DNA from 2 places in the Rhodococcus sp. Eu-32 genome. Region 2 is predicted to be linked to the other one. Evidence: predicted binding sites of a transcription regulator. Region 2 holds the regulator's gene; the other holds the start of a gene.
What was found. The regulator LexA, encoded in region 2, represses DNA repair genes until DNA is damaged. The targets are predictions, from matches to a motif close to CGAACANNTGTTCG.

Region 1 (4,578 bases), on a different contig from region 2:
CGACGACGCGGTCGGTCGAGCCGTCCCGCACCAATCTGGCGAATGCTGCACCGACGTCACGTACGAACTCGATGTCGATCTGCTCACCCACCACCCCTCGCACGTCGTAAGCCTTGATGACCGCGTTGACGGACTCGGTAGTTCGTGCCACGAACGACTCCTCGTGATGTGGGTGGGGCGAACGGTCCAGAATTGGATGCGACGATCGAACTCGATCTAAACATCGAACTCGATCACGAATCTTCCACAACCGGGCGAACGGGGCGCGCCGAACTCACCGAGTTGTGATCGAAAGTATGCGAAACACGCTCGCGCAGAACAACTGGCGGCGAGCAGAGACGCAGCGAAGTCAGGTCAGGACGTCGGGTCCGGCAGTACGCGCAGATGTCCACGGCGACCCGTGCGCGCAGGCGGCGGCGTCGGTCGATCCTCGGAGTCCTCTCGACGAGCATGGCGCCCCTCGGACTGTGTGCTCACCTCGTCCGTACGCGGCCGATCGCCGCGGCCGGCCTCGCGGACGGCCTCGGCGAGAGCGGTCAGATCGTCCTCGTCGGGCGAGGTGGAGGAGTAACCGCCCTCGTAGCGGACGAGCTCCCAGCCCTTCGGAGCCGTCGTGGTCGAGGCATGCACTTCACACAGGTCCCACGAATGCGGCTCGTCCACGGTGGCGAGAGGTCCGACGACCGCGGTCGAATCGGAGTAGACATACGTGAGCGTCGCAACGGCCGAACGACTACACCCCGGTCGGCAGCATCCACGCAGTGATCTCACATGCGAGAGACTACCTCCCCCGCTCCGGCCGACCCCTCGACACACCGCGAATCACCGAAGATAACCTCACGGTATGGCCAGAACGGGTTCCGGACACACATCACGATCCGCCGAACGACGCGGTCGCGGGATCCGCGGACCGATCATCCCCCCGGATCTGCCGGGCCATCGCACACGCGCCGACCGCTTCGATCGTGCCGTGCTCGAGGCGTTCGCACGCATCGATCACCGACTGCACGAACGCCTCGAACGTCTCGACATCGCGGTCGACGAGGTCCCGAAGATCAGAGCGATCGACCCGGACTCGATCGATTGGCCACCGGAGGTGGTGGCAGAGGGGCCGGTTCCGCTGTCGCGGCTGGTGCCCGCAGGAATAGACCGGCGCGGAGAGACGACACGCGCCCGGATCGTTCTTTTTCGACGCCCACTCGAACGTCGCGCCCAGCACCCCGAGGATCTAGAGGATCTGCTCTACGAGGTGTTGGTCGAACAGGTCGCAACCTACCTCGGCGTCGAACCCGAGGTCGTCGACCCGGAATTCGACGACGACATCTAGGCCCCGCCGACGGTCGGCGGCTGATCAGACGATGCCGCGCTTGAGCCTTCTACGCTCGCGCTCGGACAGTCCACCCCAGATTCCGAAGCGCTCGTCGTTCGCCAGCGCGTATTCGAGGCACTCGTCCTTGACCTCACAGCCGAGGCAAATGCGCTTCGCCTCGCGAGTGGATCCACCCTTCTCCGGGAAGAACGCTTCGGGATCGGTCTGAGCGCACAGTGCACGCTCCTGCCACTGATCCTCGATCTCTTCGAACATCTGATCGAAGCCGGCGATCAGACTCAGAAGCGGCTTCTCCGGTGCGCGCGACGAGATCTCGTCACCGTCGAAGTCGACGAGGTCGTCGTCGCCTCCGTCATCGTCAATCGAATCGATTGCCGCAGAATCGCTTTCGTCGATCACCGCGGCCGCGAGATACGCGGCGCCCGCGTCGACCGGCGTCACATCCGGCGACGGAGCCACGGACACCGAGGTGGCGTCCGCACCTGCGTCGGCGGTCGTGCCGATCGAGATGTCGATCATGTTGTCGTCGCAGCCGCGTGATGCTGCGCCTGCTTCGGAATCGGTCTGCGGCGCGTGGTTGACTGCGCTGAGGTGAGCACCGGTTTCGCCCCGTGTTTCACGTGTCACGTGCTGGTCGTACATCGCTTCCGCCTCCTCACCTTCGAATAGCGCAGAAAATTCGGTCGGTTCCGAATACCTTGCCCCGCGCCGGTATTCGCTGCCACCCAACGAACCCTCGACCTTTACTACACGTCCCGACGCGATGCCGCCACATGGGAACGCGTGTTCGAATCCAGGGCCACTCCAACGAAATTCGTCGAACGATCGTGGAATGACATACATGTGATTAGACACGCCGGACACCGCTGCGGTCAAGCTGATCGACGATATTCCAATACCATCTTCGGCTCGAATTCGGCACCCTCCCCGAATCGGCGAGCGTCGTCAGCGTGTCGCAGGTGTTCGCGCGTGGAGCGAGCGCCGGACTCGATCCACGAGGCACTCGCCTACCCACGGTTCACGCGCACGGCCTAGGCTTCGACCTTGTGAAAGTTACTGTCTTGGTCGGAGGCGTGGGCGGAGCCCGGTTCTTGCAGGGTGTGAAATCCCTTCTCGGGGAGGACGACGAGATCACCGCGATCGTCAATGTCGGTGACGACGTGTGGATGCACGGGTTGCGCATCTGCCCCGATCTGGACACGTGCATGTACACGCTCGGCGGCGGGATCGACACCGAGCGCGGATGGGGCCGCGTCGCGGAAACGTGGCATGCACGAGACGAACTCGCCGCCTATGGAGCCGACCCGGATTGGTTCGGCCTCGGTGACCGTGACATCGCGACGCATCTCATCAGGTCCAGAATGTTGCGCACCGGATACCCGTTGTCGGCCGTCACCGAAGCTCTCTGCAACAGATGGAAGCCGGGGTTGCGTCTACTGCCGGTGACCGATGACCGAAGCGAGACGCACGTCGTCGTCACCGATCCCGAGGATCCGAGCGGTGAATCGCAGCGCGCAATTCACTTCCAGGAGTGGTGGGTTCGCTACCGCGCACAGATCGAGACACACAGCTTCGCGCACATCGGTGCCGAACAGGCAAGTCCCGCACCGGGAGTGCTCGAGGCGATCGCCGACGCGGATGCCGTGATCCTCGCGCCGTCGAATCCCGTCGTGAGCGTCGGAGCAATTCTCGCGGTGCCCGGCATTCGCAGCGCGTTGCGCACGACGGCTGCGAAAGTAGTCGGCCTGTCCCCCATCGTCGACGACAAACCGCTGCGCGGAATGGCCGACGAATGCTTGTCCGTGATCGACGTCGAGACCACCGCGGAAGCCGTCGGAAAGTATTATGGTGCACGGTCGGACACGGGAATCCTCGACGGCTGGTTGATTCACTCGACCGACACGGCAACGATTCCCGGCGTCGACGTCCGCAGTGTTCCACTGTTGATGACCGATCCCGAGACGACCGCACGGATGGCCGCAGCCGCCTTGCACTGCGCGGGGGTGGACCTGTGAATTCTTCAGTGCCGCAGGACCATTCACCTGGCGGCCGCATCGAGGTCATCCCGGTACCGGGTCTTCCCGAGTTCCGACCGGGCGACGACCTCGCGGGCGCGATCGCCCGCAGCGCCCCCTGGCTTCGCGACGGCGACGTCCTCGTCGTGACGAGCAAGGTGTTCTCCAAGGTCGAGGGCCGACTGGTCGACGCGCCGATCGATCCGGACGAGAGGGACGCCGCCCGACGCCGCCTCGTCGATCAGGAAGCAGTACGCGTCGTCGCACGCAAGGGCCGCACGCTCATCACCGAGAACCGACTCGGGATCGTGCAGGCGGCGTCGGGAATCGACGGATCGAACGTCGATCGCGCGGAACTCGCTCTGCTGCCGGAGAATCCGGATGCGAGTGCGGCAGCGTTGAGATCCGCACTCGTCGGCTCGCTCGGCGTGACCGTCGCCGTCGTCGTCACCGACACAATGGGCAGGGCGTGGCGCATCGGTCAGACCGACGTCGCGATCGGAGCCGCCGGACTCGCCGTCGTCCACGCGTACGCGGGCGCCGAGGACAGCCAAGGGAACGAACTCGTCGTCACCGAAGTGGCGGTCGCCGACGAGATCGCCGCAGCCGGAGACCTCGTCAAGGGCAAGCTCGGTTCGGTCCCGGTCGCCGTCGTTCGCGGTCTCGCACCCGTGGACGACGGTTCCGTCGCACGTGACCTCGTCAGACCGGGCGAGGAGGACCTGTTCTGGCTCGGTACCGCCGAGTCGATCGACAAGGGCAGGCGCGAGGCACTGCTGCTGCGTCGTTCGGTCCGGTCGTTCACCGACGAGCCCGTGAACGCCGACGACATCAGAGATGCCGTCGGCGACGCGTTGACCGCACCCGCACCGCATCACACGCATCCCGTTCGCTTCGTGTGGGTGCGAACGCCCGCGCTTCGTGCCCGGTTGCTCGGCGAGATGAAGGAGAAGTGGAAGCAGGACCTGCGCGCCGACGGGTGGACCGAGGAGCGCATCGAGACGCGCACCTCCCGCGGAGACATCCTGTTCGACGCTCCGGAACTGGTCATTCCGTTCTGTGTGCCGGACGGTGCCCACTCCTATCCCGACGAACGCCGCACCCGCGCGGAGGACACCATGTTCACGGTCGCGGTCGGCGCGGCCGTGCAGGGGCTTCTGGTCTCGCTCGCGGTCCGCGGCCTCGGAAGCTGCTGGGTCGGCTCGACCATCTTCGCCTCCGACCTCGTCCGTA
Region 2 (4,578 bases):
TTCTGGTCTATCGAGGAACTTCGCATCGGCCTGTTCGCGCAGGGGATTCGAACTGCCTATCCGGTGTCCGAGAAACGAATCATGAAGGCGATGGACGCAGTCAGTCGCTGACGCCGGCCTCGCGATGCGCGCGCAATTCGAGGATCTCCTTCTCGAAATCCTCGGCCGAGCTGAAGGATCGGTACACGGACGCGAAGCGCAAGTAGGCTACTTCGTCGAGATCGCGGAGTGGGCCGAGAATGGCCAATCCGACCTCGTGGCTGGGAATTTCGGCGGATCCGGACGCACGAACCGCGTCCTCCACCTGCTGAGCCAGGAGGTTCAACGCGTCGTTGTCGACATCCCGGCCCTGGCACGCGCGCCGCACACCTTTGACGACCTTCTCGCGGCTGAACGGCTCGGTGACGCCGCTGCGCTTCACGACCGCGAGGACCGCTGTTTCGACGGTGGTGAACCGACGACCGCATTCCGGGCACGACCGACGCCGACGAATCGCCTGGCCTTCGTCCGCCTCGCGGGAATCCACCACGCGCGAATCAGGGTGCCTGCAGAACGGGCAATGCATGTCGGAGCCTCCGTCGTAGCCGATGCACTCCCCGCCATCACCGGTCGAACGCGGAGGACCCGTGAAACACCTAGGACGCACGGGAGGTGCAGGCTCCGAGAATACTCGGAGCGCTACGTGCTGAACTCGATCACCCGTCTGGGACGGAAAGCCGACCACCGGCGACATGACGAGATCATTCTCCCGTGGCCGACGGTACGACGTGCTCCACCGATTGACTGGGCGGCTGCGACGCCGGTTCGAGCTGCCCCGCGCGGAGGTTGGCGAGCCCGACCAGCGCGAGGATCACCACTGCGGTACCCACGACGCCTGCCACGGTGGCCTGCCACGAGATCGACTGATCGGAACGGCGTTCTTCGACGCACGAGTCCGCGTACGCACCCATCGACGACGGCTGATGTGCCGACGGGGCCGAGTGCACGTAGCGACGTCGCGCGGGCGTTGCGCGTCGACGGGAGGGACGCGCGACCGGGCGGACCACCCGAGGGTCTGAAACCGTGATGCTCATCGAGATCTCCACTGCTGTCGACGATGATCGAACACTTGCCTTCGTTCCATTCGATCAGGCGTTCGATGAACGCTTGTTCGAAGTTCTATCACGCGGGTCCGACAAAGTCAGTAGAAAATGCGACACGGATCGAACAGATGTTTGATCGAACAGCGTCGACGGGCTAGATTCGTGTCAGAAACCACACGTCACACCGGCACCACTCGAAATGGCGTCACAGAACCACAGGCGACAGCCACACCAGCATCGGCAACGCACGCCGAGACGGCAGGAGGATGCACGTATGAAGGACGAGACCTCGTCAGGGTCTACACCGGCACCGAAGTCCGCCGGATCCAGGTCTGCCGGCAAGAGTTCGGCGGGCAAGCCTGCCGCCGTGCCGACGGCGAAGGCCTTCGAAGGAGAAGGCACCGACATCAACGCGGGGCTCACGGAGCGTCAGCGCAAGGTACTCGAGGTCATTCGCGCATCGGTCACCGAGCGCGGGTACCCGCCGAGCATCCGTGAGATCGGTGACGCGGTCGGTCTGACGTCGACGTCGTCGGTCGCCCATCAGCTGCGGACGCTCGAACGCAAGGGATTCCTGCGCCGTGACGCGAACCGTCCCCGTGCGGTGGATGTTCGCGGACTCGACGAGGTGCAGGCCGATCACGCAGCCGCCGTCGCCGACGGTTCGGCTGCCGCCGAGGATCAGCTGCCGACACCCACGTTCGTGCCCGTCCTCGGACGTATCGCCGCCGGTGGCCCGATTCTCGCCGAGGAAGCCGTCGAGGACGTCTTTCCGCTGCCCCGCGAACTCGTCGGCCAGGGGTCGTTGTTCCTTCTCAAGGTCGTCGGCGAGTCGATGATCGACGCCGCGATCTGCGACGGCGACTGGGTGGTCGTACGGCAGCAGAGCGTGGCCGACAACGGCGACATCGTCGCGGCGATGATCGACGGCGAGGCCACCGTGAAGACGTTCAAGCGGTCGAAGGGCGATATCTGGCTCATGCCGCACAACCCATTGTTCGAACCCATTCCGGGCAACGACGCCGCAATCCTGGGCAAGGTCGTCACCGTGATGCGCAAGCTCTGATTCCACGAACGACGAAGCCCGCGTCCACCGAGGTCGTACTCGGTGAGCGCGGGCTTCGTGCTGTCGTCCGGGCCGCATCCCGGCCGGAGCGAATGTGGCCTTCCGGTCACTCGGAGTGACCGAATGTCACCCTCGGCCGGGAAAGAGAAAGGACGGGAAGGCGGAACTACAGGTCCAGCCCGCGCCCGATGATCTCCTTCATGATCTCGGTGGTGCCGCCGTAGATCGTCTGGACGCGTGAGTCCATGTACGCCTTGGCGATCGGGTATTCCTTCATGTAGCCGTAGCCGCCGTGCAGCTGCAGGCACCGATCGATCAGCTTGACCTGGTTCTCGGTCGTCCACCACTTGGCCATCGCAGCTTCCTGCACCGTCAGCGTTCCGGCGTTGAGCAGTTCGATGAACTTGTCGACCATGATGCGGGTCGCCGTGGTCTCGGTGGCCAGTTCGGCCAGTACGAAGCGGGTGTTCTGGAACTTGCCGATCGACTTGCCGAACGCCTTGCGGTCGCGGCAGTACTGAATTGTCATGTCGAGCGCGGACTCCATGGCGGCGGCAGCGACGACGGCGATGGACAGTCGCTCCTGCGGGAGGTTCTGCATGAGGTAGATGAAGCCCATGCCTTCTTCGCCGAGCAGGTTCGCAGCAGGCACTCGAACGTCGGTGAAGCTGAGTTCGGCGGTGTCCTGCGCCTTCATGCCGATCTTGTCGAGATTGCGGCCGCGTTCGAAGCCGGGCATGTCCCGTTCGACGACGAGCAGGCTGAAGCCCTGCGCGCCCTTGTCCGGATCGGTGCACGCGACGACGATGACGATGTCGGCGTTGATTCCGTTGGTGATGAACGTCTTCGACCCGTTCAGCACCCACTCGTCACCGTCACGAACGGCTTTGGTCTTGATGCCCTGCAGGTCGCTGCCGGTGCCGGGCTCGGTCATCGCGATCGCGGAAATCAGTTCGCCCGAACAGAATCCGGGCAGCCACCGCTTCTTTTGCTCCTCGTTGGTGAGCTTGATCAGGTACGGCGCGACGACGTCGTTGTGCAGTGTGAAGCCGATGCCGCTGTAGCCACCCCTGGTCGTCTCCTCGGTGACGATGGAGTTGTACCGGAAGTCCTCGACTCCCCCGCCGCCGTACTCCTCGGGCACGGCCATACCGAGAAAGCCTTGCTTTCCGGCTTCGACCCACACGTCACGGTCGACGATGTTCTGCTCTTCCCACGTCGCGTGATTCGGAGCGACGTGTTGTTCGAGGAACTTGCGGTACGACTCGCGGAAGAGATCGTGCTCCGGATCGAACAGGGTGCGTTCCACTTCATCACTCCTCATCGGTACTGCCGGACGGCATGGAACCTCGCCGCCGACGGTTGGCGTAGTTCGAACACTACGACCGAACCGAGTTCGCAGTCGATGACCGTTTCGTGCGTCATCGGTGACCGAACGCGCGGTACGTCAGTTCTGTCGCGCCCGAGCCAGGCTGCGCACGATCGGATAGCCGACGAGGATGCCCACCGAGCCCCATGCAATGCCGCCGAGTTCGACCGAGCCGACCGTCAGCGTCAGGTCCCCGATGCCTGCGACGAGCGCCGCGGCCACGACCATCAGGTTGACCGGGTCGGTGAAGTCGACCTTGTTGTCGAACCAGATGCGTACACCGAGGAGACCGATCAGGCCGTACAGCACGAGCGTCGCACCGCCGATGACCCCGGAAGGAACGGTGAAGACGAGAGCCCCGAACTTCGGCGAGAACGCGAGAATCACGGCGGTCGCGGCGGCGACCCAGTACGCGGCCGTCGAGTAGACACGGGTGGCGGCCATGACGCCGATGTTCTCCGCGTACGTCGTCGTCCCCGACCCACCTGCCGCGCCGGCCAGGGTGGTGGCCAGGCCGTCGGCGATCAACGCGTCACCGGCCAGGTCGTCGAGCGACTTCCCCGTCATGGCCGACACGGCCTTGACGTGTCCGACGTTCTCCGCGATCAACACGATCACGACCGGCAGGGCGATGAGTACGACGGACAGCTCGAACGTCGGCCCGCGGAACTCGGGCACGCCGATCCAGGCCGCGTCGCGCATCGCGTCGAGCCTGGTCTGGTCGATCTCGCCGAGAACGGCCGCGAAGACCCATCCGATCACGACGCCGACCAGAATGCCGAGCCGACCGAGAAGTCCTGGACCGACGACGGTGACGAGCAGAATCGCGATCAACGTCACCGCCGCGACGAGCGGCTGCGCCTCGAACGACGACGTCGCGGCCGGAGCCAGGTTGAGCCCGATCAAGACGACGACGGCTCCGGTGACGACCGGCGGCATGACGGCTTCGATCACCCGTCCGCCCGCGAACCTGACGACGAAACCGATTGCGGCCAGGACGATTCCGACGGACATGACGGCGCCGAGTTGCGCTGCCGGCCCGTCTGCCTGCGCAGCACTGA

Region 1: the regulator LexA is predicted to act here: its motif matches at 2,107-2,120, upstream of cofD (2-phospho-L-lactate transferase).

What each region holds. Positions count from the first base shown of each region.
Region 1 is NZ_QGNK01000015.1:126,640-131,217, forward strand. It holds gene DK926_RS18450 (phosphomannomutase/phosphoglucomutase) at 1-151, opposite strand, end outside; gene DK926_RS18455 (DUF3499 domain-containing protein) at 355-771, opposite strand; gene DK926_RS18460 (metallopeptidase family protein) at 845-1,327, shown strand; gene DK926_RS18465 (WhiB family transcriptional regulator) at 1,352-1,585, opposite strand; gene cofD (2-phospho-L-lactate transferase) at 2,377-3,345, shown strand; gene DK926_RS18475 (coenzyme F420-0:L-glutamate ligase) at 3,342-4,578, shown strand, end outside.
Region 2 is NZ_QGNK01000030.1:16,095-20,672, forward strand. It holds gene hrpA (ATP-dependent RNA helicase HrpA) at 1-111, shown strand, start outside; gene nrdR (transcriptional regulator NrdR) at 101-565, opposite strand; gene DK926_RS24495 (hypothetical protein) at 741-1,073, opposite strand; gene lexA (transcriptional repressor LexA) at 1,357-2,148, shown strand; gene DK926_RS24505 (acyl-CoA dehydrogenase family protein) at 2,315-3,457, opposite strand; gene DK926_RS24510 (solute carrier family 23 protein) at 3,596-4,578, opposite strand, start outside.